2 regions of the Arthrobacter sp. SE2 genome follow, and region 1 is predicted to be linked to the other one. Evidence: predicted binding sites of a transcription regulator. Region 1 holds the regulator's gene; the other holds the start of a gene.
The links. The regulator HrcA, encoded in region 1, represses chaperone genes, less so after heat shock. The targets are predictions, from matches to a motif close to TTNGCACTCGNNNNNNNCGAGTGCNAA.
Positions count from the first base shown of each region.

Region 2: the regulator HrcA is predicted to act here: its motif matches at 19,079-19,105, upstream of AC4CS3_RS17005 (FmdB family zinc ribbon protein).

Region 1 is NZ_JBZAYA010000018.1:50,567-60,087, reverse strand. Features, by position in the region: gene ybeY (rRNA maturation RNase YbeY) at 1-171, opposite strand, end outside; gene AC4CS3_RS19775 (PhoH family protein) at 168-1,256, opposite strand; gene AC4CS3_RS19770 (GerMN domain-containing protein) at 1,678-2,565, shown strand; gene AC4CS3_RS19765 (16S rRNA (uracil(1498)-N(3))-methyltransferase) at 2,599-3,375, opposite strand; gene dnaJ (molecular chaperone DnaJ) at 3,378-4,508, opposite strand; gene hrcA (heat-inducible transcriptional repressor HrcA) at 4,576-5,589, opposite strand; gene AC4CS3_RS19750 (DUF3097 family protein) at 5,792-6,649, shown strand; gene AC4CS3_RS19745 (DUF4870 domain-containing protein) at 6,752-7,165, shown strand; gene hemW (radical SAM family heme chaperone HemW) at 7,219-8,448, opposite strand; gene lepA (translation elongation factor 4) at 8,527-9,521, opposite strand, start outside.
Region 2 is NZ_JBZAYA010000012.1:136,406-158,629, forward strand. Features, by position in the region: gene AC4CS3_RS16935 (hypothetical protein) at 1-315, shown strand, start outside; gene groES (co-chaperone GroES) at 538-834, shown strand; gene groL (chaperonin GroEL) at 921-2,531, shown strand; gene AC4CS3_RS16950 (acyltransferase family protein) at 2,735-4,828, shown strand; gene guaB (IMP dehydrogenase) at 5,036-6,547, shown strand; gene AC4CS3_RS16960 (GuaB3 family IMP dehydrogenase-related protein) at 6,695-7,831, shown strand; gene AC4CS3_RS16965 (glycerol-3-phosphate dehydrogenase/oxidase) at 7,933-9,693, shown strand; gene AC4CS3_RS16970 (PTS sugar transporter subunit IIA) at 9,732-10,220, shown strand; gene AC4CS3_RS16975 (SURF1 family protein) at 10,467-11,309, shown strand; gene AC4CS3_RS16980 (DUF3817 domain-containing protein) at 11,306-11,824, shown strand; gene guaA (glutamine-hydrolyzing GMP synthase) at 11,944-13,548, shown strand; gene AC4CS3_RS16990 (AAA family ATPase) at 13,677-17,573, shown strand; gene AC4CS3_RS16995 (hypothetical protein) at 17,583-17,828, shown strand; gene cpaB (Flp pilus assembly protein CpaB) at 17,834-18,652, opposite strand; gene AC4CS3_RS17005 (FmdB family zinc ribbon protein) at 18,753-19,016, opposite strand; gene AC4CS3_RS17010 (5-formyltetrahydrofolate cyclo-ligase) at 19,172-19,777, opposite strand; gene galU (UTP--glucose-1-phosphate uridylyltransferase GalU) at 19,895-20,800, shown strand; gene AC4CS3_RS17020 (GNAT family N-acetyltransferase) at 20,855-21,427, shown strand; gene AC4CS3_RS17025 (hypothetical protein) at 21,737-22,224, shown strand, end outside.

The sequences.
Region 1 (9,521 bases):
TTCGTCCATGAGTTCGATGTGGAGCTTTTCCATGGCAGGCTCATCCACCAGGAGGATGGAAAGTTCGGCTTGGGGGTGAACGTAGAGCCGCTCGAAGATGAAGCGTGAAAGCGTCACCAATTGTGCCTCGTCCACCTGGACGCCGGACTCGTTGTTGACCTCTATGCTCATCGGTGTTCTCCCCGTTTGTCATGGATGGGCGTGTGCTGGACACGCGCCCGGTGCTTTTCATCCCATTTGCTGTACGCGATCACGATGTCGGCGACCAACCGGTGCCTGACGACGTCGGACGCGTCCAGCATCGTAAAGTTCACGCCGTCGATTCCGCTGAGGATTTCCTGGACGATGCGCAGCCCGGAGGTGGCACCGAAGGGCAGATCCACTTGGGTGATATCCCCCGTGACAACCATCTTGGAACCGAAGCCGAGCCGTGTCAGGAACATCTTCATCTGTTCCGCAGTGGTGTTCTGCGCCTCGTCAAGAATGATGAACGCGTCGTTGAGCGTGCGGCCGCGCATGTAAGCGAGCGGTGCTACCTCAATGGTCCCGGCGGCCATGAGCCGCGGGATCGATTCCGGGTCCATCATGTCGTGCAAGGCGTCGTACAAAGGGCGCAGATACGGATCGATCTTGTCGCTCAGCGTCCCCGGCAGGAAGCCGAGGCGCTCTCCGGCTTCGACGGCCGGCCTCGTGAGGATGATACGGCTGACTTCCTTGAGCTGCAGTGCCTGAACAGCCTTGGCGACGGCCAGATAAGTTTTGCCCGTGCCCGCAGGACCGATCCCGAAGATGACGGTGTTGTCGTCGATGGCGTCGACATAGTTCTTCTGGTTGAGCGTTTTGGGGCGGATGGTGCGCCCGCGGCTCGAAAGGATGTTGTGGGTCAGGACTTCCACGGGGTTTTGGAGGGACTGGCTGCGCAACAAGGACACGAGTTGCTGCAGCACGTCCGGGGTGATGACCGTGCCCTTGCCGACCAGGCCGCGGACTTCTTCCAGAAGCCGCATGATCCGGGGAACATCGCTCGACGGTCCGCTGAAGGAGAGCTCGTTGCCGCGCACATGAAAGTCGACGCCGGGGAACTGGGCTTCGATGTAGCGCAACGCCTCGTCATGGCTGCCAAGGGTCTGAACCATCTGATCCGAGTTGTCAAAGATGACAACTTCCGTCCGGGCGCCCGGGACAGAGTGTGGGAACTCGGCCGGACCTGTGTCAACGCTGCCGGCCTTGGGCCGCCCGTTCAATGATTCTGTCATAGTGCTGGCCTTGCGGCCTCTGCTCCTCCGGCTTGGTGATGTCCATCGATTTTCTCCGATGTCCGTCTGCTGGATGGGCGCACGATCGCGGGCCTCGGATTGCTTTCAATCCTACGCCAGCCAGTCTCCGGGGTGGTTCCAGACCGTGCCCGGCGGGGCCGCGGACGGCCGATCCATGCCGCTTTGGTATCAACTCGGCATCGACCTCGTATCAATCGGATTGCAGTTGGTCGCCGGGGTATCGAAACGCCAGCCGGGGCCCGGGAGACTGTGACAAGCTGATTCATGGGCAAAACGCCCCTGTGCCCGGCCACCGGGCGCATGACTCCCCCGCACCACCGCGGCCGAACACGAGCAGGAATCCACCATCACCAGGCCAGCCGTCACTCAACACGGCACACGCATCCGGAAACGCTCCGCGATGCTTGTGACCGCTTTGACGGCTGCCTTTTTCCTGTCGGGCTGCATTGCCGATCGCACGGGACAGGGATCAACGACTCCGATCCCCACCCCGACAGTTGCGCTGCAGACGGTGCCGGACAGCAATGCTCCGCTCGAAACAACCCAGGCCTCAAACAAGATCCCCGTGTATTGGATCGGGCGTAGCGACACGGACACCTTCCTGTACCGCGAATTCCGTGACAACCCTGGCAACGAGAACCCCATCACCACGGCCCTGCGGATCATGATGTCCCAGAAGCCGTTGGATCACGATTTCTTCACGCCGTGGCAGAACCCAGGCAGCCTGGCGACCTCGATTTCCGGTAAGAACGTCGTCACGGTCGATGTTTCCCGCGACGCGTTCAATTCCAATCTGGATCCCGGGATGGCTCAGCGGGCGGTCCAGGAACTCGTCTATACCGCCACCGCTGCGGCCGCGAGTTCAGGCCTGATCGACTCAGGACAGCAGATCAAGGTGACCATCCTGGTCGACGGGCACACGGACTACATGGCATTCGGGCAGGTCAAACTAGGCGATCCGATGGTCCGCGACGCATCCATGGTGGCGCCGGTGTGGATCATTGACCCCCAGGAGGATCTGACTTTGCCTGCCGGTCCGGTCAAGTTCAACGGCCGGAGCACGGACCCCTCGAAGAAACTGCATTGGCAAATCCTCCGCGAGAACTCAAACGGCGACAAGTCCTCCTACCTCGCCGGGCAGACCACTGCTTCTACCGTGCCCGGACAAGGTGGAGCCTTCAGCCTCACAGTGGGGCTCGGGGCGGGTCGCTATGAATTGCGGGTTTCCCTGGTGGGACCCAACGATGCCGACGTCGCGACGGATACCCGAAGTTTCACCGTTCGCTGAGGACGTTCGCTGATCCAGGACGTGCGCTACGGGCTACCAGCGCCCCAGAATGTCACTGGCCAGCACGACGGCGGCGGGTCCCGCCGTCGACGAGCGAAGCACGTGGTGGCCCAAGAGCGCGGTGACCGCGCCGACGTCGCTGAGCTTCGTCACTTCGCGCGGTGAAATGCCACCCTCCGGGCCGACGATGAGCAGGACTTCGCGACCCGCTCCGGTATCCGCGTCGAAAACCCCGGCCTGCCACTTGTCCAAGACATCCCGCAGCGGACGTTTCGCGTCCTCATGCAGGATGATCGCCAAGTCAGCCGCGGCAACCGCTGCAGCCAGGCCGGAGCCGTCGACGGCGGAACGCACCTCGGGAATCCACGCGCGCCGCGCCTGCTTTGCGGCTGCCGTGGCGACGGACTGCCACTTCGCGTGGGCTTTGGCCGCCCTGTCACCCTTCCAACGGACAATGGAACGCTCCGCCTGCCAGGGCACGACGGCGTCGATCCCGAGTTCCGTTGCCGTCTCGACGGCAAGTTCGTCACGGTCGCCCTTCGCGAGGGCCTGGACCAACACGAGCCGTACGGTTGGTTGGTGCTCCTCCTGGACAGCGGTGGCAAGGACTGTGAGGGTTCCCTGCCCGGATTCGGTCACGGTGCCCGTGAGCCGTTTTCCGGCGCCGTCGGCAATATCGACGGCTTCGCCGATTTCCAGGCGTTTGACGGTGACAGCATGCCTGGCTTCGGCGCCGTCGAGCACGAAAGTGTCACCAGGGCCGAGCCCGTCAAGCGTTCCGGCTGCGGTGAAGAATACGGGGTTGCTCACCGCTACAGGTTACCGAGCTTGTCCCGCAGCTTCGCGAACATCCCGCCGCTGGCCACAAGCTTGCCTTCGGTGAACTGCTCTCCGCGCAATTTTGCCAGTTGGCGAAGCAGGTCTTCCTGTGCGGCGTCGAGCTTGCCGGGCGTCTCAACGTGCAGGTGCACCTTGAGGTCTCCCCTGCCGTAGCCGCGGAGATGGGTGACGCCGAGTCCACGGAGGGTGATGACTTCGCCGGACTGCGTGCCGGACTTGACGTCGATCTCCTGGGGACCGTCGAAAGTCTCAAGCTGCAACTCGGTACCCAGTGCCGCGGCAGTCATGGGAACGCTCAGCGTGGCGTGAAGGTCGTCGCCTTCCCGGATGTAGGTGGAATCGCTGTTGACCCGGATCTCCACGTAGAGGTCACCGGGAGGACCGCCCGCGGGACCTGCTTCGCCTTGCGACGACAGCTGGATGCGGGTCCCGGTGGCGACGCCGCCAGGCACCTTGACGGTCAGTGAACGGCGGCTGCGGATGCGGCCCTGGCCGTTGCACTCATTACAAGGATCCTTGATGATCGAGCCGAAACCTTCGCACGATCCACACGGTGCGGCAGTCATGACCTGGCCGAGGATCGAGCGGACAGCCCGCTGGACCTGGCCCGAGCCGCCACAGATGTCGCAGCGCTCCGGGTGGGTGCCCGGACGGCAGCATGAGCCTTCGCACGTGGGACAGATGACAGCGGTGTCCACCTCAAGCTTTTTGTTGACACCGAACACTGCCTCGCGCAAGTCGATGCGCACACTGATCAGGGCGTCCTGCCCGCGGCGCATGCGTGATGCGGGGCCCTGCATGCCGCCTCCTCCTCCGCCGAAGAAGGTGTCGAAGATGTCTTGGAAGGCGAATCCTTGGCCCGCGTAGCCTCCGCCGAAACCGTTGTCGGTCCCGTTCTCGTTGCCGGTGGCGTCGTAGACGCGGCGCTTCTGGGGGTCGGAGAGGACCTCGTAAGCGTGGGTCACCGCCTTGAATTCCTCGGCAGCGCCCGCCCCGGGGTTCACATCGGGGTGCAGCTTGCGTGCGAGCTTGCGGTAGGCCTTCTTGATCTCCTCGCCGGTTGCTTCCGACGAGACGCCCAGAACGTCATAGTGACTGCTCAAAGTCGATATCTCTTCCTTGTTTACGGTTCCACTGCTTTTCTTGCGAGGCGGTTTCCAGCCGAGGCCGTCAGCCGCCCAGAATGCGGGAAAGGTAGCGTGCGACGGCACGGACGGCCGCCATGGTGTTGGGATAGTCCATGCGGGTGGGTCCAAGAATGCCGATCTTGGCACTGCTGCCCGGACCGTAGCCCGTGGCAACCACCGAAGCCTCGGACAGGCCGTCATAGGGGTTTTCGCGGCCGATGCTCACCGTGACGCCCCGGGGGTCCTCCGCCATGTCCGACAACAGCCGCAACATGACCACCTGCTCCTCAAGCGCTTCGAGGACCGGACCGATGCTCAAGGGGAAGTCCACGTTGGAGCGGGCCAGGTTTGCCGTGCCCGCCATGACCATGCGTTCGTCGCGGCTCCGCTCGGCAAGCCTTTCCAGGCCGTGGGCAAGGGCGCCCGCAAGGTTCCGAAGCGCCGGCGGGCACAAGGCAACCACCGAGGGCAGGACTTGCGGCATGAGGTCGAGCTGGGAGCCGGCAATGCTTCCAAGGAATCGCGCCCGCAAGGCCATGAGCTCTTCGTCAGTGGCGTCTGTCGCTGCGTGCACAACGCCCTGTTCCACTTTGCCCGAATCGGCGATCAACACCACCAAGACCTGGCGCGGTGCCAAAAGGACAAACTCAATGTGCCGGACACGCGCGCGGCTCAGGTGCGGATACTGGACGACGGCGACCTGGTTGGTCAGTTGGGAGAGGAGCCGGACGGTCCGCTCAAGGATGTCCTCGACGTCGTCTGGTCCCTCAAGCAACGAGTGGATGGCCCGGCGCTCGGCGGCCGAAAGCGGCTTGACCTCGGAAATACGGTCGACGAACAGGCGGTAGCCCTTGTCCGTAGGAATGCGGCCCGCACTGGTGTGTGGTGCTGCAATGAGGCCTTCTTCTTCCAAGAGGGCCATGTCATTGCGGATGGTGGCGCTCGACACTCCCAAATGGTGCCGTTCGACCAAGGCTTTGGAACCGACTGGCTCGCGGGAGTGAACGTAGTCCTCCACGATGGCGCGTAACACTTCAAGCTTGCGTGGTTCGCTCACTGCCCACCTCCATTCAACAGCCGGTACTCAACAATCCGGTATTTCAACAATTAGCACTCAACATGCCCAAGTGCTAACAAGTCTAGTATGAGCCACCTCGTTGTTAGCATTGGTACCGCTCGCGGCGAACATGGTTCCCGCGCGGTCCTGGGAAATGCCACGGACCGTGACCAACCCCCTAGCGCAAAGTGGTGTGAAGACCGTGTCTTACGACAATTGGGGCCCGCAAGACCTCTCCTCGCCTGCCAAACGGCAACTGCCTGAGGTGCCCGTTGAACGCGGGATGGTTCTCGAGGACGTGCAGTCCGGTTGGGTCGGGGCCGTGACCAGGGTGGAGAAGTCCGGTGGCATGCACATCGTGGTGCTTGAGGATCGGCGGGGAAAGGCCAAATCGTTCCGGCTCGGATTCGGATTCCTCCTGGAGGGACAGGCAGTGAAGCTCGTGCCGCCGGCTCCACGCGCCGCGGCCGCCAAGGGCGCGGCGCAAGCAGGCAGGACGGCATCGGGATCCGTCCGCGTCGCCGGGCAGCGGGCCCAAGTCGCCAAGGCGAGCCGGATCTGGGTGGAAGGCAAGCACGACGCCGAACTCGTGGAAAAGGTGTGGGGAGATGATCTCCGGGTGGAGGGCATCGTCGTCGAGCCCTTGCACGGCGTGGACGATCTCAAGGCGGCCATTGCCGGGTTCTCCCCCGGCCCGGGCCGCCGGCTCGGAATCCTCGTGGACCACTTGGTACCGGATTCGAAGGAGTCGCGGATTGCTGCCGACGCCATGACACTGCCGGGCGCCGCGGGAAACGTCCTGATCGTGGGACATCCCTACGTGGACGTCTGGCAGGCAATCCGGCCCAAGGTGTTGGGGATCGAGCAATGGCCAACCATCGCGCGTGGCACGGACTGGAAGACCGGCATCCTGAGGTCGTTCGGCTGGCCGCATGAGACGGCCGAAGATGTCGGGCTGGGTTGGCAGAAGCTTCTGGGCGCCGTCCACAGCTACGCGGATTTGGAGGCCTCTTTGCTGGGTCGCGTGGAGGAAGTGATCGATTTCCTGACCGTTCCGTGATGATTGCGTGCCCCGGGCAGAGGAGTTGGTCGGCTGATCGCGTGCCGAGCAAGTATTCTGGGACAGCAACACTGCACCGATAGATACTCGAAGGAAGATACTGTGGCAGACAACGCTCCTGACGATCGGGACGGCACCTCGGGCCAGTCCCAGTACCACGGCGTTCCTGCCAACGCGCTGCCCTTGACCGCCTCGGAAGACCGGCAGTGGGCAACACTGGCGCACTTCGGCGGGATCCTTGGCTGCGTTCCTTCGCTTCTGATCTACCTGATCTTCCGCGAACGTGGCCCCTTCACGGCACAGGAATCCAAGGAAGCGCTCAACTTCACCCTGCCTCCGACGATTGCTGCAGTGCTCGCCAACGTCCTTGTCTTGCTCCCGGTGGTGGGAAACTTGTTCGCTGTCCTTGCCACGGCAATCTGGGTCGCCGTGACCTGCTTCTCGGTGTCCGCCGGAATCCGCGTCAACCACGGACAGCCGCACCGCTACCGTTTCAACCTGCGCTGGATCAAGTAGCCGGTCTTCGCGGGTCCGATGCCGGCTCCCGCGCCGGGCGCTAGCGCCTGCCGCTAGTCCGGAAGGATCCGGCGGACCACCGCATCCGCGAGTAGCCGGCCTTTGAGTGTCAGGACCAACCGTCCTTGGAAGGCCGCTCCAGGCTCAACCAGGCCGTCTGCAATGAGGCCTGCGACGGCGTGCCGGCCCACCTTGTCGAGCGCGTCGACTTGAAGCCCGGTTCCGAGGCGCGCCTCCAGCATGATGCGTTCCACTTCCCGGGTTCCGGCGTCGAGCGTTTCACGGCCAGCGGCCGGCGACACTCCGCTACCGAGCCTGTTGGCATAGGCGGTGGGGTGTTTGACGTTCCACCAGCGGACGCCGCCCATGTGGGAGTGCGCGCCGGGTCCGATGCCCCACCAATCGTCTCCCCGCCAGTAGGCAAGGTTGTGTTTGCACGCCTGTTCGGGTGTGCGGGACCAATTGCTGACCTCGTACCAGTCCAGGCCTGCGGCGCTGATCAGCTGATCGGCGAGTTCGTATTTGGCGGCGTGGTCGTCGTCGTCGATTCCGGGAACTTCTCCGCGCCGGATCTGGGACGCCAGCTTGGTGCCTTCTTCCACAATCAGCGCATAGGCACTGATGTGGTCCGGACCGTAGGACAAGGCAGTCTCCAGTGACGTCTGCCAATCAGCCATCGACTCACCCGGGGTGCCGTAGATGAGGTCGAGGCTTACAGCAAGGCCGGCGTCGCGCGCCCATTGGACCACCAACGGGACCCGGCTGGGAGTGTGTGTACGGTCCAGGACCTTGAGCACGTGAGGGACCGCCGACTGCATGCCAAAGGAAACCCGGGTGAAGCCGGCGTCTGCGAGCAGCTGGAGGGACTCTGGCGTCACGGAGTCCGGGTTCGCCTCAGTGGTGACTTCGGCTCCCGCTTCCAGGCCCCAGTGCCCGACGGCGGCCGTCAGGATGCGTGCGAGATCTTCGGCAGGCAGCAGGGTCGGCGTCCCGCCGCCGAAGAACACCGTGCTCAGGTGCCGTTGCGGCAGCCCGGAGGCGTCCATGGCCCGGACGGCGAACTCCACTTCCGAAATGGCGGTAGACGCGTAGGCGTCCTGGGAGGCACCGCCGCCAAGCTCGGTGGCGGTGTACGTGTTGAAATCGCAGTATCCGCAACGGACGGCACAGAAAGGTATGTGGACGTATAGTCCAAACTTGCGTGAATCGACGCCGTCGAGCACCTGCGGCGGCAAGAGTCCGTCCGCAGGTGCCGGATCACCGAGGGGAAGAACGCTAGGCACTGATTTCCCCTCGTGCACGTCCTGTGCGCGCCGCTACAGTGCGCGCCTGTCCCGTGGTGTCCCGGGCGAAAAGCCGCATTACTTCTTGGCCTTGTCCTTGGATTCGTCGGTGGTCAGGGCTGCGATGAACGCTTCCTGTGGAACTTCCACGCGGCCCACCATCTTCATGCGCTTCTTGCCTTCCTTCTGCTTTTCCAGAAGTTTGCGCTTTCGGGTGATGTCACCGCCATAGCACTTGGCAAGGACGTCCTTGCGAATGGCGCGGATGCTCTCACGCGCAATGATCCGCGAACCGATAGCGGCCTGGATAGGCACCTCGAACTGCTGGCGGGGAATGAGTTCGCGCAGCTTGCCTGTCATCATGACGCCGTAGGCGTAGGCCTTGTCGCGGTGGGTGATGGCACTGAAAGCGTCAACCTGCTCGCCCTGGAGCATGATGTCCACCTTGACCAGGTCGGCGACCTGCTCGCCGTCGGCCTTCCAGTCCAGCGAACCGTAGCCGCGGGTCTTGGACTTGAGGATGTCGAAGAAATCGAAGACGATTTCGGCCAGCGGAAGGCGGTACCGGATTTCCACCCGGTCTTCGGAGAGGTAGTCCATGCCGCCCATGACGCCGCGGCGGCTCTGGCACAGCTCCATGATGGCGCCCACGAACTCATTCGGCGCCAGGATGGTGGCGGACACCATGGGTTCGCGCACCTCCGAGATCTTGCCGGTGGGGTATTCGCTCGGGTTGGTGACGTGCAGGACCCGCTTGTCCTCCAGCGTGACCTCGTACTCAACGTTGGGAGCGGTGGAGATGAGGTCGAGGTTGTACTCGCGCTCGAGGCGTTCACGGGTGATTTCCAAGTGCAGCAGGCCAAGGAAGCCCACGCGGAAACCGAAGCCCAGGGCGGCAGACGTCTCAGGTTCGTAGATGAGTGCTGCGTCGTTGAGCATGAGCTTCTCAAGGGCATCCCGGAGCACGGGATAGTCCGTGCCGTCCAAGGGATACAAGCCGGAGAAGACCATAGGCTTGGCATCGGCGTAACCGGCGAGGGATTGCGAAGCGGGCTTGGCCAGGTTGGTCACGG
Region 2 (22,224 bases), on a different contig from region 1:
CGTCCTGCGCTCATCGTGGGTGCCCTGATTGCCATTGTCTGCATCGCGCTGTTGATCATTATTTTCTTCCTAGACTCCTTCAACGCGGCCACCTACTCCATGACCGGAAAGAGCGTCCAGGACGCCACGGATGAGGCCCGGGACATCCGTGACACCTACACCGGTGCCCGCATCGGAGCGATCGTCGGGCTGGTGGTGTTCGGCGTCGTCGCGCTCGCGAGCGGCGTAGTGCTCTATCTGAACCGCGGAACCGCGCAGACGGAAGAGTACGACGACGGCGAGGACGTTGACTTCGACGACCTCGCCGGGCAATAAGCGTGTGAGCCGGAAGCCGCCATCGGACGTTCACCCGTGACGGAATTCTGGCACTCGCCTTGACCGAGTGCTAATGCTTACATAGAGTCTTGATTAGCACTCTCCCTAGGCGGGTGCTAATCATGCCGCCAGGCACTTACCGGCACCGCGACGACGGTAAGCCCGCCACGGCACCCCTGGTTTGATAGTCCATGTACTACCTCACGTAAAGGAGAGATCCGAGTGTCGGTCTCCATTAAGCCTCTCGAGGATCGCATTGTTGTCCGCCCGCTCGAAGCAGAGCAGACCACGGCTTCCGGCCTGGTCATCCCGGACACTGCACAGGAAAAGCCGCAGGAAGGCGAAGTTGTTGCAGTTGGCCCCGGCCGCTTCGATGACAACGGCAACCGCGTGCCCGTCGACGTAACCGTTGGCGACGTCGTCATCTACTCCAAGTACGGCGGAACTGAAGTCAAGACCGGCGGCAACGAATACCTCGTTCTGTCCGCCCGCGACGTTCTGGCGATCGTCGTTAAGTAATTCCCTGGATCCCGCATCGCAGATCAAGTCGGACTTCTTCCGGTCGAATCAGCGGTGCGGGTTTTCCGTCTTGAAAGGACACAACCATGGCAAAGCAGCTTGCGTTTAACGACGCTGCCCGTCGCTCGCTCGAAGCAGGCATTGACAAGCTCGCCAACACCGTCAAGGTCACCCTTGGCCCGCGTGGCCGCAACGTCGTTCTGGACAAGAAGTGGGGAGCTCCCACCATCACCAACGACGGCGTGACGATCGCCCGCGAAGTCGAACTCGACGACCCGTATGAGAACCTTGGTGCGCAGCTGGCCAAGGAAGTCGCCACCAAGACCAATGACGTCGCAGGCGACGGCACCACCACGGCCACCGTACTGGCACAGGCACTCGTCAAGGAAGGCCTGCGCAACGTTGCCGCCGGAGCCGCCCCTGGCGAAATCAAGCGCGGCATCGAGGTTTCGGTCCAGGCCGTGGCTGCCCGCCTTCTTGAGAACGCCCGCGAAGTAGAAGGCACCCAGGTTGCCAGCGTTGCCGCGATCTCCGCCCAGAGCGATGAGGTTGGCGAGCTCCTTGCCGAGGCTTTCGGCAAGGTCGGCAAGGATGGTGTCATCACCATCGAAGAGTCCTCCACCACGCAGACCGAACTGGTCCTCACCGAGGGCATGCAGTTCGACAAGGGTTACCTGTCCCCGTACTTCGTCACTGACGCGGAACGCCAGGAAGCTGTTCTGGAAGACGCGCTCATCCTTATCAACCAGGGCAAGATCTCCTCGCTGCAGGAATTCCTACCGCTTCTCGAGAAGGCCCTGCAGGCTGCCAAGCCGCTCTTCATCATTGCCGAGGACATCGACGGCGAGGCACTGTCCACGCTGATCGTGAACCGTATCCGTGGCACCCTGAACGTCGTTGCCGTCAAGGCTCCGGGCTTCGGTGACCGCCGCAAGGCCATGCTGCAGGACATTGCCACACTGACCGGCGCACAGGTTGTCTCCCCGGAGCTCGGCCTGTCCCTCGACCAGGTTGGCCTCGAGGTCCTCGGCAGCGCCCGCCGGATCACCGTCACCAAGGACAACACCACCATCGTTGACGGCGCCGGCACTCCCGAGGACGTCGCAGCCCGCGTCGCCCAGATCCGTGCAGAGCTGACCCGCACCGACTCCGATTGGGACCGGGAAAAGCTGCAGGAAAGGCTTGCAAAGCTGGCAGGCGGCATCGGCGTGATCAAGGTCGGCGCAGCCACCGAGGTCGAGCTCAAGGAAAAGAAGCACCGTATCGAGGACGCAGTGTCGTCCACGCGTGCTGCCCTTGAAGAAGGCATCGTCTCCGGTGGTGGCTCCGCCCTCATCCACGCCCTCAAGGCACTGGACGAGGACGCTGCCGTCAAGGCACTGGAAGGCGACGCGGCTGCCGCCGTCGGCATCGTCCGCCGGGCCCTGACCCAGCCGCTTCGCTGGATCGCCCAGAACGCCGGCTTCGACGGCTACGTCGTCGTCGCCAAGGTTGCCGAGCTGGAAGACAACCACGGCTTCAACGCGAAGTCCGGTGTGTACGAGGACCTGATCGCCGCCGGCGTGATTGACCCCGTCAAGGTCACCCGCTCCGCGCTTCAGAACGCCGCATCCATCGCAGCCCTGGTTCTCACCACCGAGACCCTGGTTGTCGAGAAGCCGGCCGAGGAAGACGAGCACGCAGGTCACAGCCACTAATCCTGGTTGTTTGATGCGCGAGGCCCGGTCCCCTTTGGGGCCGGGCCTCCTGCATTTGGCCCGCCGTTTCGGCGCAGACGGGCCCACAGTTGGTACCGGGCAATCACCCTGTGAACGCCCAGCTAGGTATGGCTCAATTGAAGGATGGGTGCTCTTCGGATGAATTTTCGATTGGCATTGAACATTACGAATCAGTAAGATTTATGGTTCGATCTAGGTCATTGAGGGGCATTGTGGTGTCAACTGTGCAAACGGCAGCTTCTATCAAGGGGCAGAGTCGTTCCAGTATCACCAGCCGAAAGTCAAAGTTCCGCCCCGAAATTCAAGGCCTGCGCTCGCTTGCTGTGCTCATGGTGGTGTCCTACCACGTGTGGTTCGGCCGCGTTTCCGGCGGCGTCGATGTTTTCCTCTTGGTCTCTGCTTTCTTGATGACACTGCAGTTCACAAGCCGTTATGAGCAGGGCCGCCCCATGGACCTGCTGAGGCACTGGCTTCACCTGTTCCGCAGGCTGCTTCCGGCCACTGTGGTCGTTCTGCTGGGTACATTGGCCGCAATTTTCGTGGTGCTCCCCAAGACCCGTTGGGCGGCTTTGGTTGACCAGGTCTGGGCATCGCTTTTCTACGTCCAGAACTGGCTACTTCAGCGGGAGGCAGTCAACTACTACGCCGCTGATCATAGCCAGGCGAGTCCGCTCCAGCATTTCTGGTCGCTATCGATCCAAGCCCAGGTCTTCATCCTGTGGCCGGTTATTTTCGCGCTCGTCGCCGTGGCTTGTAAAAAGTACCGCCTTCGGTATCGTGTCGCATTGTTGTACGTATTTGGCCTGCTCTTCGCGGTCTCGCTCACCTATTCAGTCATTGCGACCGCAACCGACCAGACGACTGCCTATTTCGACACGTTTGCCAGGCTGTGGGAGTTCGCCATAGGAACGCTGGTTGCCCTCAGCCTGCCGGCGTTGAGGTTCTCGAAGCCCGTCCGCGTGATGATGGGCTGGGTGGGCATTCTGGCAATGTTGAGCTGTGGGATCGTGCTCCAGGTCCAGACGGCTTTCCCTGGCTTCGTGGCCCTCTGGCCCACCCTGGCGGCGGCCTGCGTTATTGTTGCCGGCCAGACGGGCAGCCGTTTCGGTGTTGACCGGATCCTGAGCTCCAAGCCTCTCGTACGCCTGGGCGACAACTCCTACGCGTTGTATCTGTGGCATTGGCCGCTGCTGGTCATCTCTCTCATCTGGACCGGCAAAGACCAGGCCGGGTGGCTCTCGGGGACTGTGATCATTGCGGCCGCCCTGGTTTTGGCTTTCCTCACCACAAAGTTCGTGGAGAAGCCGTTGCGGGAGTGGAAATGGCCGGAAGTGAACCGGCGGCGTGCCGCCATTGCGATGGTCGCCTGCTTGGCTGTTGCCGTTGTTCCTTTGCTCGCATTCAATGTGCAGCAGTACGTGAGCGCCAAAATTGCGATGGCCCAGGCGGAAAAGGACAACCCGGGCGCTGCTGCCTTGGTGCCCGGCTATGTTAACGAAGTCAGCCCGAAAGCAGCTCTCCTTCCTACCCCGGAAAAATTGCCACAGGACTGGGCGGGCCTGTCCGACCACTGCAGCGGGGATCTGAAGCCTGCCTCGAACATCCTCCAGCCGGGGTGTAATCAAAACAGTCAACCCGCTGGATCGGACCGCACCATCCTGGCGCTGGGTGACTCGCATGCGCAGCAGTGGTTGGCGGCATTGGCTCCTTTGGCAGAACAAGAGCAATGGCGCCTGTACAACCTGCTGCTCGGCGGCTGTCCGTTCACGGTGGACACCTCGGGGCTGAGCTCGGAGTGCAAGGATTTTGATGACGCCGTTCACCAGCAAATCGACGAGCACCCGCCGAGCGCCGTGTTCCTCGTGGGAACTGCAGCCGTTCCATCGTCACCCGATGAAAAATTGACCGTCGGGTTTGAAGACACCGTGAAGATGCTCACAGACAAAGGCATATCCGTCATTGCCGTTCGTGACAACCCGAGATTCGACTTCAACATGGCAGACTGCGTCGTGACCAAAGGACAGCACAGCCCCGACTGCAATCCCGGCGAGGCCCAGCTGCTTGCGCCGCAAAACCCACTCGCATCACTTCAAGGCAAGTACGTCGGCTTGTCCATACTGGACATGACCGATCTGATTTGTAACGGCGGCGAATGCCCTGGCGTTGTAGGTAACACCTTTGTCTACTTGGACAACAACCACCTCTCCAAGACCTATGTGGCGAGCATGGCGCCCATGTTCAGGGACCGGTGGCTGGCCGCGACCGGATGGAGCTAGCCGGCCCGAGCTAGGCTGTCGAGCGGCTCGACGGCTGGTGCGGGGTGCTGTTGCTCACATTGCCCTGGCGGAATATGGGGATCGGCGGCGAGGTTCTACTATTTATTCAGAACCTTTCTGCACAGGCCAGTCCCGTAATGACGGGCTGGTCATCAGCTGCAACCCCTACCAGAGCAACCCCCAAGAACCAAGGTAAGAGGCGCACTCATGACCCAGCCCGAACACGATCCCTTTGGCTTTGTTGGCCTGACCTACGACGACGTCCTGCTGCTGCCGGGCCACACCAACGTCATTCCTTCCGAGGCTGACACTTCCTCCCGGATCTCCAAGCGAATTTCGGTCCAGACGCCGCTGCTGTCGGCCGCCATGGACACCGTCACCGAGTCCCGTATGGCAATCGCTATGGCCCGGCAGGGCGGCCTTGGCGTCATCCACCGCAACTTGTCCATCGAAGACCAGGCCGACCACGTCGACCGCGTCAAGCGCTCCGAGTCCGGGATGATCACCAACCCCCTGACCATCCACCCGGAAGCCACCCTTCAGGAACTGGACGAATTGTGTTCGCGTTACCGGGTTTCCGGCCTGCCTGTCATCGACCCCGATGGCCGGCTGCTGGGTATTGTCACCAACCGCGACACACGCTTCGTGCCGGAGTCCGACTTCCCGCTGCGGCTGGTCAGCGACGTCATGACCAAGATGCCGCTCATCACGGGCCACGTAGGCATCAGCCGCGAAGAGGCCTCGCACAAGCTGGCCACCAACAAGATCGAGAAACTGCCCCTCGTTGACGAGCAGGGACGCCTCAAGGGCCTTATCACCACCAAGGACTTCACCAAAGCGGAGCAGTACCCGCTCGCGACAAAGGACGAGGAAGGCCGTCTCCGCGTCGGCGCCGCCATCGGGTTCTTCGGCGATGGCTGGGAACGGGCCATGACCCTGATCGACGCCGGTGTCGACGCACTGTTCGTGGACACCGCCAACGGCCACTCGCAGGGTGTCCTGGACCTGATCACGCGCCTGAAGTCCGACCCAGTTGCCGCGCACGTTGACATCATCGGTGGCCAGGCTGCCACCCGTGAAGGGGCCCAGGCACTGATCGACGCCGGTGCCGATGGCATCAAGGTGGGCGTGGGCCCGGGCTCCATTTGCACCACCCGCGTTGTTGCCGGTGTGGGCGTCCCCCAGATCACGGCCATCTACGAGTCCTCGAAGGCCGCCATCCCTGCCGGTGTTCCGCTGATCGCCGACGGCGGCCTGCAGTACTCGGGCGATATCGGCAAGGCCCTCGTGGCCGGTGCCGACACCGTCATGCTCGGCTCTTTGCTGGCTGGCTGCGACGAGTCGCCCGGTGAGCTGATCTTTGTGAACGGCAAGCAGTTCAAGAGCTACCGCGGCATGGGTTCCCTGGGTGCCATGCAGTCCCGTGGCAAGAACACGTCCTACTCGAAGGACCGCTATTTCCAGGCGGATGTTTCCGGTGATGACAAGCTCATCCCGGAAGGCATCGAAGGCCGCGTCGCATATCGCGGGCCGCTCTCCTCGGTGGCATACCAGCTGGTCGGCGGCCTGCGCCAGACCATGTTCTACACGGGTGCTCCGACCATCGCCGAACTCAAAGCACGCGGTAAGTTCGTCCGCATCACTGCGGCCGGGCTCAAGGAGTCCCACCCGCACGACATCCAGATGACCGTCGAGGCCCCGAACTACGGTTCCCGCTAGGCGTAATTCCTGTCACAGGCAGTTTCAAGCGAGCCCGCCACCTCCCAGATGGAGGTGGCGGGCTCGCTTATTTACGGGGCATCGCCCGTCGTCACGCTGTACGTCACCCTGCCGGTACATCGTGCCGCACTGGGATAACCTAGAGCAGTGACTTACGAGATTGAGATTGGCCGTGGCAAGCGTGGGCGTCGTGCCTACTCCCTGGATGACATCGCGATCGTCCCCAACCGCCGGACGCGCGACCCCAAGGACGTTTCCGTCTCCTGGCAGATTGATGCCTACAAGTTTGAGATGCCAGTGATCGCCGCACCCATGGACTCCGCGATGTCGCCTGAATCGGCCATCGCCCTTGGCCGGCTGGGCGGCCTGGGCGTCCTGGACCTTGAGGGCTTGTGGACTCGGTACGAGGATCCCCAGTCCGTGCTGGACGAGATCTCTGCCCTTGCGGATGAAACGGCCAGCCCGACGGTCACCCGGCGCATGCAGGAGCTCTACAAAGCGCCCATTCAGCCCGAACTGATCACCACGAGGCTTGCGGAAATCCGAGCTTCGGGGGTGACGGTGGCCGGCTCGCTGACACCGCAGCGCACCCAGGAGCACTACAAGACCGTGGTGGCCGCCGGCGTAGACATTTTCGTCATTCGCGGCACCACCGTCTCGGCCGAACACGTCTCCAAGAACCATGAGCCCCTGAACCTCAAGCAGTTCATCTACGAGCTCGACGTCCCTGTGATCGTCGGCGGGGCCGCCGGCTACACCCCGGCCCTGCACCTCATGCGTACCGGAGCGGCCGGCGTCCTGGTGGGCTTCGGCGGCGGCGCAACGACCACTACGCGCCGTGCGCTCGGTATCCATTCGCCGATGGCTTCCGCCATTTCCGACGTCGCTGCTGCCCGCCGCGACTACATGGATGAGTCCGGTGGTCGGTACGTGCACGTGATCGCCGACGGCGGCATGGGTTCTTCGGGTGACATCGTCAAAGCCATCGCCATGGGCGCCGACGCCGTCATGCTCGGCAGCGCTTTGGCCCGTGCAGAAGAAGCCCCGGGCAAGGGCTGGCACTGGGGCCAGGAAGCCCACCACCTTGAGCTGCCCCGCGGCGACAGGGTCAATGTCGGCACCGTGGGTCCCCTCGAAGAAGTGCTCTTCGGGCCGGGCCACCACACCAACGGCACCTCCAACCTGATTGGCGCGCTTCGCCGTTCCATGGCGACCACGGGCTATTCGGACCTGAAGGAGTTCCAGCGGGTCGACGTCGTCGTCTCGCCTTACTCCGGCGGGTAGCTCCCGCTCGGGCCGCTGTAGCGCTCGCGCGAAACCCTGCCCAAGCCGCTGGACAAGAAGTAGTGTGGGGAACTACGGGTTTGTGCGATGGGAGGCGTCCAATGAGCAGTGCTGCAGATGGTTCGCAAAGGATTGATGCATCAACGGGTGCATTGAGTCCGCAGGCGCGGGCCAGATCCATCGAAGTTCTCAAGGGCACCACCGAACCCGGCAAGGAACTCGACATCCTGATTGTCGGGGGAGGCGTGGTCGGGGCCGGTGCGGCTTTGGACGCGGTGACCCGCGGCTTGTCCGTGGGTATTGTCGAGGCCCGGGACTGGGCTTCGGGCACGTCGTCAAGGTCCTCGAAGCTGATTCACGGCGGGTTGCGATACCTGGAGATGCTGGACTTCGCGCTCGTCCAGGAAGCCCTCCAGGAACGCGGATTGCTGATCCAACTGATCGCACCGCACCTCGTCCGGCCGGTTCCGTTCCTGTACCCGCTCACCCGGCGTTTTTGGGAGCGGCCTTACGTTGGTGCCGGGATTTTCCTCTACGACACTCTTGGCCTCACCTCCGGCCACAGCCGCGGTGTGCCCATGCACAAACACCTCTTCCGGCGCGGCACACTGAGGGCCGCACCCAGCCTCAAGAACGATGCCTTCGTCGGCTCCATTCGCTACTACGATGCACAGGTTGACGATGCCAGACTGGTGGTCAATGTCGTCCGGACTGCGGCGCATTACGGTGCGCATGCCGTGAACAGGATGCGCGTGGTGTCGTTCGTGCGCGAGGGCGAACGCGTCGTGGGCGCCAAGGTGGAAAACCAGGAAGACGGCAGCGTCATCGAAGTCCGCGCCAAGCAAGTGGTCAATGCAACGGGAGTCTGGACGGACGAGACCCAGGCCATGGTGACGGATCGCGGCCAGCTCAAGGTGCGCGCCTCCAAAGGCATCCACCTTGTGGTCCCGCGCGACCGCTTCCAGTCGACGGTGGGATTGATCCTGAGGACCGAAAAGTCGGTGCTGTTCGTCATCCCCTGGGGGCGGCACTGGATCATCGGCACAACGGACACCGACTGGAAGCTCGATAAGGCGCATCCTGCCGCGTCCACGAAGGACATCGACTACGTTCTTGAACATGTCAATCGTGTCTTGAAGCGTCCACTGACCCGTGAGGATGTTGAGGGCGTGTACGCGGGCCTCCGTCCGCTGCTGGCGGGGGAGAGCGACTCCACGGCCAAACTTTCACGCGAACACGTGGTGGCGCACCCCGTTCCAGGCCTGGTGGTCGTTGCGGGCGGAAAGTTCACCACGTACCGGGTCATGGCGAAGGACGCGGTGGACGAAGCGACGCGGGCCATGGACGAGCGCGTACCCGCGAGCTGCACCGACACCATCCCGCTCCTGGGCGCTGAAGGCTTCAAAGCCGCATGGAACCGGCGGGCGAGAACCGCTGATGAGGCCGGGGTCCACGTCGCAAGGGTGGAACATTTGCTCAACCGCTATGGCTCCATGACCCCGGAAGTCCTGGCGATCATCAAGGACAACCCGGCCATGGCCGAGCCGCTGCCGGGGGCAGACGACTATTTGGCGGCGGAGGTCGTCTATGCCGCGACCCATGAGGGTGCCCGCCATGTCCATGATGTCCTGACCCGACGCACCCGTATCTCGATCGAGTCGTGGGACAGAGGTGTTTCCGCTGTCCCTGTTGTCGCTAAGCTGATGGGAGAAATTCTTGGCTGGAGCGACGCGCAGCGGGAAAGCGAAATCAAGCACTACCTGGCCCGGGTGGAAGCTGAACGGCTTAGCCAACAGCAGCCCGACGACGAATCGGCCGATGCTGCGCGCATGGGTGTCGATGACATCGTTCCCCTCCGCTGAGCGGCCCGGGTTGGCTGGCCACACTGGAGGGAAACGACTTGGCGGAACCACTGGACCCGTATGATGCCGAACTGACAACGCCGGAGACCGTCATCCTGGAGATGGAAGCGGTCGACAAAACAGATGCCGCGGGGCAGCTCGCGGAAAGGCTCTACGCCGCCGGGCGCATCACGGACCTTGAGGGCTTCCTCGAAGTCGTCAACTCGCGCGAACACCAACTTGCCACAGGGCTGCCGGGCGGCATTGGCCTTCCGCATGCCCGCAGCGAGTTTGTTTCCCGGGTCTCCATTGCCGTCGGTGTCACGAAGTTCGGTCACTCATTGGACTTCGGCGCCAGCGACGGACCGGCCACGCTGGTCCTGCTCATCGCTACGCCCGCCAGTTCATTCTCGGACCACTTGGAAGTCCTCGCGACCTTGGCCCGCTCCCTTTCCAAGGAATCATTCAGGGAATCCCTGAGGCGCGCCCACGACCCCGAAGTCATCGCCGAACTGATCAACTCCAGCCTGGTGTTCTTCGACCACTGAGATTGGGGCAGGCCCTTTCGTGTCGCGTTCCGCGCCACGCAGGGACCCTGCCCTGCCCCACTCTAGGAGGGGCAGGCCCTTTCGTGTCGCGTTCCGCGCCACGCAGGGACCCTGCTGCCCCACTCTAGGAGGGGCAGGCCCTTTCGTGTCGCGTTCCGCGCCACGCAGGGACCCTGCTGCCCCACTCTAGGAGGGGCAGGCCCTCCCGTTTAGCTGTTCTACAGCTTGGCGAAGTACGGTTAAGGGGTGTTGAAAACCGCTCTGAAGCCCCGCTGGATCGCAGGACTCGTCTTCGCGCTCCTGCTCTCCGGGGTGTTTGTGCTGCTCAGCCAGTGGCAGTTCGGCAGATCCACCCAGAGCGATGTCCCGGTTGACGACCCCGCTGTTGAGCAAGTCAAGCCGCTTACCGGGGAATTGCAGCCCGGAACGTTCTTCCCGGGTTCGGCGTCAGACCAAATGGTCAGCGCCAAGGGTAGTTACGACCCCGCCAAGCAGGTCCTTGTGGAGGGCCGGCTGCTCGCCGGGCAAAAAGGGTACTGGGTAGTGACCGCGTTTGCGGTCGACGGCGCCCCTGCACTCCACGGCGTCGGCGCAACCGCGAAGACCTGGATCCCCGTGGCCCGCGGCTGGGTAGCCGATCCCGCCCAAGCCGGGCCGCCGCCGTCGGGCACTATTGAACTGACCGGACGGCTCCTGCCGTCCGAGGCACCGGTGCCAAACGTCGACGCCGGAGCGGGTCGCGCCTCTGCGGTTTCGGTCGCCGAACTCATCAACACTTGGGAAGTCTCAAGCTATCCCGGCTTCGTCGCCGCGACGTCCGAAGTGTCGGCGGGCAAGGCCCTCGCACTTCCGGCGCAGCTGAAACCCTTGAATATCCCGGCCCAACCACCCAACCAACAGATCAATTGGCTCAACCTCTTCTACTCCGTGGAATGGGTGGTCTTTGCAGGATTCGCCCTCTACATCTGGTGGCGGATGGTGGCCGATGACTACCGGCGCACCCTCGAAGAAGACGAGGACGAGCCCGACGACGAATCCCCATCAGACGATTTGCCAGCAATTACCAAGCCAGAACAGGTAAAGCCATGATTGAGCCCAAACCGGCCATCCAGCCCGAACAGTCCGGAGAATCCGCCGCGAAGCCAAGCGCGGCCAAGAAACGCCGCTTCGGTGGAACGACGGCCCAGATCCGCTCGGCCCTGAAGTTCTACAAAGTCATGGCCTACCTCACCGGCACCATGCTGCTGCTCCTGTGCGCCGAGCTCGTTGCACGCTATGTGTTCGGTGTGTACCTCTTTGCCGGCGGGACCAACGCAATCACCGGCCAGCCCTTCGGTTTCGGATTCGCCGACGCCGAGTCCAAGGCGGTCCTGGGCGGCGTCAACGTCTCCATCGCCGTGCTGATTGTCCATGGCTGGATGTACGTGCTGTACCTCATCTCGGACTTCCGCTTGTGGTCGCTCATGCGCTGGCCGTTCACGAAGCTCATCCTGCTCGCCTTGGGCGGCGTTGTCCCTCTCATGTCCTTCATCGTGGAGAAGAAGTTCCACTCGGAGGTAGAGATGGAGCTCGCCGCGAATCCGCAGGCGTCCAAGCGCTACTGACGGGCCTGGTCCGGCGACATTGTGAGATCGCTAACGTCGGACTGTTTTCGGAGCTGATTCCGCGCTTCACGACCGGTTTCAAGGTGCACCGGGGCATCCCGGCAAAGTAGGCTGTTACGGTGACTACTCCCACCGCACCCTTCAGTTCTGAAGCTCAGACTTCCCAGAAGCCGGTGCTGGTTGTTGACTACGGTGCCCAGTACGCGCAGCTGATTGCCCGCCGCGTCCGTGAAGCGAATGTGTACTCGGAAATTGTTCCGCACACGTTCACCACCGAGCAGCTTCTGGCCAAGAACCCGGCAGCGATCATCCTCTCCGGCGGACCTTCAAGCGTTTATGCCGAGGGTGCCCCGAGGGTTGGCGCGGACCTATTCGAGGCCGGCGTCCCGGTCTTCGGTATTTGCTACGGCTTCCAGGCGATGGCGAACGCGCTCGGCGGCAAGGTCGCACAGACCGGTTTGCGGGAGTACGGCGCCACCGAGGCCACGACCGTTGGCGAAGCCCGCTCCATCCTTGCGGGTGTTCCGGACTCCCAGAACACCTGGATGAGCCACGGAGACTCCGTTCACGAGGCTCCTGACGGCTTCGAGGTCCTGGCGACCACTGCGGGCGCACCTGTGGCTGCTTTTGCGAACGAAGAGAAGCATCTTTACGGCGTGCAGTGGCACCCGGAGGTAAAACACTCTGTCCACGGCCAGCAGGTTCTGGAGAACTTCCTGTTCAACGGAGCCGGACTGAAGCCGAACTGGACCACCGGCAACATCCTCGAAGAGCAAGTGGACCGGATCCGCCGGCAGATCGGCGACTCCAAAGTCATCTGCGGCCTCTCCGGCGGCGTCGACTCGGCCGTAGCCGCAGCGCTCGTGCAGCGCGCCGTGGGCGATCAACTGACTTGTGTATTCGTGGACCACGGCTTGCTGCGCGAAGGCGAAGCCGAACAGGTCGAGCGCGACTTCGTCGCCGCAACCGGCGTCAAACTCTATGTCGCCAACGAGCAGGAGCGATTCCTGTCCGCCCTGGCCGGGGTCAGCGATCCCGAGACCAAGCGCAAGATCATCGGCCGCGAGTTCATTCGTGCGTTCGAGGAAGCAGAGCGGGCCATTATCGCCGAGGCTGCGTCCGAGGGCGAGAGCATCAAATTCCTTGTTCAGGGCACCCTGTACCCGGACGTCGTCGAATCCGGCGGCGGCGAAGGTGCCGCGAATATCAAGAGCCACCACAACGTGGGCGGCCTTCCCGAGGACCTGCAGTTCGAACTCGTTGAACCGCTCCGCGCCCTGTTCAAGGACGAGGTTCGCGCCGTGGGCGCGCAGCTCGGCTTGCCGCAGGAAATCGTCGGACGCCAGCCGTTCCCCGGACCCGGCTTGGGCATCCGCATTGTGGGCGACGTGACCAAGGAACGGCTCGACCTCCTTCGCAAGGCGGACGCCATCGCGCGGGCCGAACTCACAGCGGCTGGACTCGACAACGACGTCTGGCAAATGCCTGTCGTACTGCTGGCCGACGTCCGCAGCGTTGGCGTGCAGGGCGATGGCCGCACCTACGGACACCCGATCGTGCTGCGTCCTGTTTCCTCCGAGGACGCCATGACTGCCGACTGGTCGAGGCTTCCGTATGACCTCCTCGCCAGGATCTCCAACAGGATCACCAACGAGGTTGACGGGGTCAACCGCGTCGTACTTGATGTCACCAGCAAGCCGCCGGGAACCATCGAGTGGGAATAGCATTCTGAGTGACCGGCCCCTGTTTCAGGGGCCGGTCACTTTGTATTTCCCCTGAAATCAGGGCTAATTTGCCTTTGCGTCAGTGTTGCGGTGCGGACTGCCGGTCGATTCCCGCTACCCTCGAAAGTATGCCGATTTGGTCCAAGTCGTCTCGAGCTATAACAGAAAAGAAGGCAGCGGTGTCAGTAGGTCAAAGCCACGAAGAGGGTTCTGTAGAGCTCCGGAAATGGCTGTCAGGGCTCAAGCCCGTGACTGGCGCGGACACCATGCTGCGCTTCGTCAAGACGCCGGAAGGGTCGATAGACCTCAGCAATGGCCACCCTTCAGGCCTGGCACAGCTCCTTGCCGGGCGTCGGACCCGGCTTTCCACCCTGATCCGCGATCGCCAGCAGTATCTTGTTGCCGCGCGTGCCGCCAGGAACCTTCGCTCGAAGATCTTCGAATTGGGAAACGACCGGGGGATCGACGCCGGTTATCTGTCCTGCGGCACGGTCGTGTGGACCTCGGCTGTCGGCGGAAAGCCCCAGCGAGTCTCCGCCCCTGTCATGTTGGCCGCAATCTCACTCACGGCGCGGCCGGGCGAAGATGACTACGAGCTGCAACTGACCGAACAAGCGGGCATCAACCCGGCGTTGGTCCGGCACTTGAAGAACGTCCATGGAATCGTCTTTGACGTCAACGCCGTGAGCCGCATGGCCTACAACACCGCGCGCCTTGACCCCCTGCCGGTCCTCGACCGTCTTGCCACACTGGTGCAACCGATCCACGGTGCGGAAGTAACCCCCAATCTCCTCATCACGACGTTGGCGGATCTGTCCGGGAACTTGGACGACCCCTGGATCAACGAGAACAGCAGCGTCGTTGCCTCCCTGTTTGAAGCCGCCAACGGCGGCGAAGTGGAACCCGAACCCATCAAATCCGGACGGTTCCCGAACCTCGACGAGCGCGACCCCGCCGAAGAATCGCTCCTCCTGGATGCGGACTCGGATCAGCAATACGTCGTGGATGCCGTCCGGGCAGGGGATTCGCTGGTCGTGAGCACCCCGCCAGGCAGTGGCCAGACACAGACGGCCATCAACGCGATCGGTGCCCTCGTCAACGAGGGGAAATCGGTGCTTGTGGTGGGTGACCGGCGGGCGAGCCTCAACGGCCTGGCGGCTCATTTTGAAGCCCTGGGCCTTGAATCGATGCTGTTCAGGCCGGGCAACGGTGCCACGCCCCAGCAGCTCAAAGGCCAGCTGGTCAGCGCGATCATCCGCAACGAAAAGTCGCTGGAACCGCAACTTGCGAATCTCCACAAGACCCTGACCGAGCACCGCCATGCGCTCATGGACCATGTCGCGTCTTTGCACAACGTGCGCCAGCGCTGGGGATGCTCTCCCTACCAGGCAATGCAGTCCCTCGCGGAACTGACCTCCATCCACCCGGCCCCCGCCACGACGGTCCGCTTGAAGCGCAGCGTGCTGGACAATATCAAAGACCGGGCTGAGCTGGCTGAACGATTGCGACGCGCTGCCGAGCTTGGCAGCTTCAGCCGTGCATCGACGTCTAGCCCCTGGTACGGCGCGCGTCTGGTCACGCGCAAGGAGACCGAGGAAGCCCAGCAACTGGCCAGTAGTGCCGCCGAACAACTTCCCCGGCTGCGGGATCGGATGAACCAGGTTGCGGAGCACTCCGAAATCCGGCTTGGGGCGAACTTCGCCGAATGGGGCGCGCAGCTTGAGCTCCTGATGGCGGTGCGGGAAAGCCTGGACAAATTCACCCCTGATATTTTTGACCGGCCAGTCCACGATCTGATTTCGGCTACCGCTACCTCCGCTTGGCGCCGAGAGCGGGGAGTCGAGATGCCCTCGATGCAGCGCTCCCGCTTGCGTCGCGTGGCGAAGGAATATGTCCGCCCCGGTGTCCACATTGCGGATCTGCACAGCTCCTTGGCGCTCGTTCAGGAACAGCGGGCACTGTGGGCCCAGTACGCGACCAGCCAGCGCCATCCGGCAGTGCCGTCCGGACTTGCGGACCTCGGCGCCAGCTACCGTGAACTGGACCGGGATCTGCGCCGTCTGGGCGATTGCCTCAAACACACGGCCGGTGGCGGCGACCTCCACGCGACCCGTTACGAAGATCTCATGGACCGTCTTGAGCGCCTTGTGGCGGACACGGGAACCCTTGAGACGCTCCCGGAGCGCACGCTTTTGGTCGAGAATATGCGCGAGCACGGACTCGCCGAGCTTCTTGCTGACCTGGCTGAACGCGAAGTGCCTGCCGAATCCGTTGCCGCGGAACTTGACCTCGCCTGGTGGCAGTCTGCCCTGGAAGCGATGATCAGCGGTGACGACTATCTCGCGATGTCCGACGGCGATTCCCTCCGCCGCCTCGAAGCGGAGTACCGTCTGGCTGACCACGCGCACATCGCCAGCGGAGCTGCCCGTCTCCGGTGGAAACTCGCCGAAATGTGGCGGGCTGGAATTGCTGAACATCCCCGCCAATCGGAACTCCTCCGGAACCTGATCAAGGATGGCCGCGTTACCCTCTCGGCGCTCAGCGCCCAGGCGCCTGCCCTTGTCTCCCGCTTGGTTCCCGTGTGGTCCATCAGTCCGTACCTGCTGACCAGCCTCTTGCCCGCAGAGCAGAAATTCGATGCGGTGGTGATTCTCGACGCCGAGAGCACATCCTTGCAGGCCGTGCTGCCGGCCATCGCCCGAGCCCAGCAAGTGGTTGCCTTTGGCGACGCGAAGATCGCCAATGCCCGCACTTTCAGCGTTGCGGTGGAGCCACCCATGGCCGGTGCCGCAAGCCAGGACACAGTGGACAGTGCATTCAGTGCTTTGGCCCGGGTCCTGCCCACGTGGCAGTTGAACTGGGTGTATCGGGCGGTTGACGAAGATCTGGTACTCCAGTTGAGCAAGAACTACTACAACGGCGGTCTGCGTCGGCTGCCGGACGGGCAATCCGTGACGGGGCTGGACCGCTCGGTAGTAGTTGAATACATCCCGGATGGCACCGGCTTGCCGGGGGCGGATCACGAAGGTGTTGAATCGGTCGCCGCCGAAGTGAACCGCGTTGTTGACCTGGTGTTTCAACATGCCAGCCTTCGGCCGCGGACCTCGCTCGCCGTGGTCACCGCAAGCCTTCGCCATGCGGCAAGGATCGGCGAAGCCATCAGGCTCCAGCTTCCTAACTATCCGCTTTTGTCGGGTTTCTTCAACGCCGGTGCGGAGTCTTTCCGCGTGGTGGATTTGGAGCGCGCACAGGGACTGGTCCGCGACCACATCATCTTCTCCTTGGGCTTCGGGCGCACTCCGCACGGCCGGGCGCTGCACAGTTTCGGGCCCCTGTCCGTCGAAGGCGGGCGAAACAAATTTGCCTTGGCAATGACCCGTTCCCGGAGATCGATGCACGTCCTGAGCTGCTTCCGTCCGGAGGACCTCGATCTGGACCGGCTGGCTCACGGCGCCGTTGATTTCCATGAACTCCTTGACCGTGAACTGTCCGGGAATTCGGAACTGGGGACACCTGCCACCAGGGCTGCTGCCAGCGAGCAAGCGCTCGGTGAGGATCCGTTGGTGGCGGATCTGGGTGAGCGACTCCGTGCCCGTGGAGCCCGGGTGTGGCACCACTATGACGGAGCCTTGGACATTGCCGCGGCAGCCGACCCCGTGCACACCATAGGCCGTGATGACACCGAAATGCCCACCCCGGTGGCCATTGAATCGGATGGCACGGAACGATACCGCCGCATGAGCGTCAGGGAGCGCAGCCGGCTGCGGCCCCAATTGCTGGAACGACTTGGCTGGCGTTACATGTCCTTGTGGACCATTGAAGTATTCACTGATCCTTCGTCCTGCGCTGACCGCATCGGGTCCTACTTGGGACTGGAGAAGCCGGTAGCACCCTCGTACGGTGCCGTCCAGGATGGATTCCTGGACATTGATGTTGAACAATTGGAACTGAACAGTCAGGCGGAGTCGGCCGCGGCCGGACCTGGCAGTACGGAAGGCCCTGGCTCGGGACCGGCGATCCCCTAAGGAAGCGCAATGGCGGAAAGCAAAAGCACTCAATCCAAGCACCCTGCGGACGCCAGTGCCGATGCGGTAGGCGCTGATATCGAGTTGGACGATCAGGAGAAAACAAAAGTGAAGCCCGCGCCCGAGCGGAAGCATGCGGGAGAAAGCATTCTGCCCAAGAAAGCCTCCGAGGACGATCCGCGCCGCTGGGGTGATGAGCCTGGCTACGACCACGACGCCTGGCTGAAGGAACAAAGGCCCCCGCACTGGGGCTGAATATTTCATGGCCGGTTGTCAGAGGGATTGACGAGGACAAAGAACAGTTTCCCGCGAGTGGAAGCTCCGGCGAGGATTTCGGCCTGTTGTGGACTGGCGGCGACAACCACAAGGCCGTCCGCCTCGTTCGTGCCCAACCAGTGGTTCGCTTTGCCTCCTTGCGCGGATGTCCACAAAACCGGGACCGCCGATGCCAAGAGTTCGGATTTCTTGCCAGGCTCTTCAAGTCCATCTGCTGCGGTGAGCACAACGTTGACCAACTGGCCGGGCGAGATGAGCTGAATTGAAGCGGGATCGGCCATGCGAAGTGGAACGGCCGCCGTCGCGGGTGCGGTCCCGGTCAGCAGGCCCGGTCCCAGGAGTTGGGCGTCCGTGGGGATCTGCCCCTTCTGCAGCGGCGAGGCAAGCTGCTTTCCGCCGTATCCGGTTCTCGGGGTGAGTGCCCCGGCTGGAATTCCATCAGGAAGGACATCGAGGGGTTTGAGGTCGGTATCCGTCAAAGTGGACCCAGCGGGAAGATCCCGTGCGGCCGCCAGGACCGTGGCTCGTCGCTCCGAAGCGGGAGTCAGCTGATGGACTGCGATCCCGGCGGCCACGCATAGCAAGAGGGCCACGACGAGGCGGCGGTTGCGGTTTAACCAGCTACCGAAGCTGCGGTGTTTGGATGGTCCCGCGGTAGCGCCCCGGCGCCCGCCAGCCCTGAAGGGAAGAGCCTGAAGACGGCGGGTGCGGGCCTTGTTGATCGGTGCGAGGAGTCTATCGCGCGGAAGCGACAATGATCCGGCGGACATGGGGTCCGGGGGTACGTTCGGGATTGCGGGCATGGTGCCACGCTAACCGGGCACGCAGGCCCGCGGCAGGGCTTTATTGAGCTATGTGGAACGTTGAGCTATGTGGAAAACCGGGAGCAGCTGGAAACCGCAATCAGCTCGCGGCAGCCGCCGGAACCGACGCTGGAGCCGGAGGCGCAGCTGGTGCGGCGGGAGCGGCCGAAACGGTGCTTCCCTTGGAGTCCCGGGAGTCGGTGCGGTAGAAGCCCGATCCCTTGAAGACGACGCCCACGCTGTTGAACTTCTTACGCAACGACCCTTGGCATTCAGGGCAGTCGGACAGGGAGCTGTCCGTGAACGACTGAACGATGTCAAAGGCATGTCCGCAGTCTTTGCAGGCATAGGCATATGTGGGCACTGGTGATCCTCCTCCGGGACGAACTACAGGTCCTGTGCTGCCAAGGCGGGTTGTTCCGTCCATTAGCAGTCCTAGGGCCTGAGTGCCAATTCTATCATCCGGAGTGGGGGCCGCTACCACAAAATGTGGCGGAGAAGACAGGTCGGAAGCCCCGATCAACCGGCCGGAACCAGCCGGACGATCCGGTAGGGGGTAAGTGCCTCCGCCACGGGCTTGTCGAACGGTTCGGCCGGGATCGTCCCCGCGGCCAGCACTTCGTGGTCATATACGACGGCGACAGTCGGCGGACGCCGCCCGTCGGCGTCGAGCTTGTCGAGGAGCCGATCGTAGTAACCGCCCCCTTGGCCGATACGGTTTCCGTCTTCATCGACGGCGGTGGCCGGGAGGAAGATTCCAGTGGCATCCCCGATGACGTCGCTGTCGAATCGTTCGCCCACCGGCTCGTCAATCGGTGCGTACTTTGAGCGGACAAAGGCCGTATCCGGTGTCCAATAGACCCAGCTCAGAAGCCGTTCCGGTTCACAGACGGGAAGAAGGATCCTGTGGCCGGCGGCGTGGAGCGCCGCAAGCAAGGGCATTGTCGGCGGCTCGGCGGCCACTCCGACATAGGCCGCAAAAGTCGACGGTTTCCCCCGGGCAACGGAATCCGCCCATGAGAGGCCACCGAGGGCAATCCCCGTTCCAGCGTCAGCGCGCTGTTGCCTGGTCAATGTCAGCCGGCGCTTGCGGTGGTCCCGGCGGATATCGTCTTTCAAGGTCATTTTTGCTCCAGTTCACGCTGCTTTGCGGCTTGAGGACGGGGAAGAAACAGTGGAGTCCCTTCTATCCGCACAGGTTCCTTTTGCCCAATGTCCAGCTCCTTCCGTTAGATTAGTCCGGTGACTTCCAACAACTGCACCGTCCGCAAGGCCGTTATCCCCGTTGCCGGACTCGGCACCAGGTTCCTGCCTGCTACAAAAGCCATGCCCAAAGAGATGCTCCCGGTAGTCGACAAGCCGGCCATCCAATATGTCGTCGAAGAAGCCGTGAGCGTGGGACTCAACGACGTCCTCATGATCACAGGCCGCAACAAACGTGCGTTGGAGGACCACTTCGACCGGGTACCGGCTTTGGAAGCGACCCTCGAGGCCAAGGGTGACACCACCAAGCTGGACGCGGTGCAGGCTACCAGTAACCTCGGCGACATTCACTACGTCCGTCAGGGTGACCCCAAGGGGCTGGGACACGCGGTGTTGCGTGCAAAGCAGCACGTCGGGTACGAACCTTTTGCCGTTCTTCTCGGTGACGACCTTATCGACGCCCGGGACACACTCCTGAGCGACATGATCGAGGTCCAGCACAAAACCGGTGGCTCCGTTGTGGCCCTCATCGAAGTGGAGCCCTCCCAGATCAGCGCCTACGGTTGCGCGGACATCGAAGATATCGGCGAGGACGGCTACGTCCGCATCAAGCAACTTGTGGAAAAGCCTGCTGTCGATGAAGCTCCGTCCAACTTGGCCGTGATCGGCCGCTACGTGCTTCACCCCTCGGTTTTCGACGTTCTCGAGAAAACCGAACCGGGCCGTGGGGGAGAGATCCAGCTGACGGACGCGCTTCAAGTACTCGCTGCGGGCGACGGCGAAGGTAGCGGCGTCTACGGAGTCGTCTTCCGCGGCCGTCGGTACGATACCGGGGACAAGCTCAGCTACCTCAAAGCTTGCGTCCAGCTTGCGTGCGACAGTGAAGACCTCGGGCCTGGCTTGCGTGAGTGGCTGCCGGGCTTTACCGCCGGCCTCAGCAAGTAGCTGCCCGTGTGGGGGTCGGCCATTTGGCCGGTGACGCTGGAGAGCGGCGACCTCATGTTGCGTCCCATTCATTTCCGGGACAAGAAGGAGTGGACCGAGGTCCGCTCACGCAATAGTGAGTGGCTGGCGCCTTGGGAAGCATCCAACCCGGCCCTTGGCGGTCGCCTGCCGAACTACCGGCAGATGGTGGCTTCCCTTAACGCGCAGGCTCGGCAAGCCAGTGCCCTTCCGTTTGTGATCACGGAGCGGATTCCCGGGTTCCCGGAGCCCAGGATCGTCGGGCAGCTGACGGTCTCCTCGATTATGTGGGGATCGGCGATGACTGCCACCCTTGGCTATTGGGTCGACCAGGCCCGGGCCGGTCGCGGAATAGCGCCCACTGCGGTTGCCATGGCGACCGATCATTGCTTTGAGTCCCTTGGCCTTCACCGGATGGAGATCAACATCAGGCCCGAGAACGGGCCGAGCCTGCGGGTCGTTGAGAAGCTGGGATTCCGTGACGAAGGCCGCCGTGAGCGCTTTCTTCACATAAACGGCGAATGGGCTGACCATCGAAGCTTTGCATTGACCTCGGAGGAGGTCCCTGGGGGTTTGCTGGCTGCTTGGCTGAGACGCGGGGCCAACTAGTCCGCTGGGGTGTATGAGAGTCGGTAAATCCGTTGATTTGCCGACTCTCCGGCGACACACCGTGGGCAATGCGGTAGCCTCCGCGTATTTGCTTCTACGGTTTTGATTGTGGACTTCCCTCTCAGCAGCTCGGTGATATTGGTCATTGCTGTCGCGCTGTGGATTGTTTGGGTTGCGCCATACATACTGCGGAATCGTCACAACCACGTCCAAGTGGCCGGTGACATCCCAGCAGATGTGATCGACGAAGACGCTCATGAACTGCAAGCCGGGGTGGTTCTGTCAATCACCCCTCGGCAGGAGAAAGCAATGGAAACCATGCAGAGCACCGCAACCGCATTGCCCGAGGTACCGGCTGGCGTCGGCGAACGGCGTGATGCTGCATCGGACGCGGCGGTCTTCAAAGTCAGATACGGGCGCTGCGCCCTTGCTCTCGCCGGGCTCCTCCTGTTACTCACGGCGGCCGTTTCCGGCGTGCTGCGCATTCTTGGCCTCGTTTCGGGCTGGGTGCCATTGGTATCCATCGTCGGCGTGGTCGGTACCGTCTTCCTGCTTCGCCGGCTGGCCATCAGGGACCGCAGGGCGAAGATGAACAGGGCATTCCGCAATGCAATGGGTCCCACGGTTGAGAGTCCCCGCGTCGGTCGTCCGACCTCCGACCGCCCGGCTACCAAGATCTTCGACGCCGAAGCCCATGCCCGAGAAGCGACCCGCCTGACCGCCGTCGAACTTCGTCAGGCCGCCCTCAACGTTGCCGTCGCCGCCGGCGACAACACAGTCCGGTTTACGGCGGAATC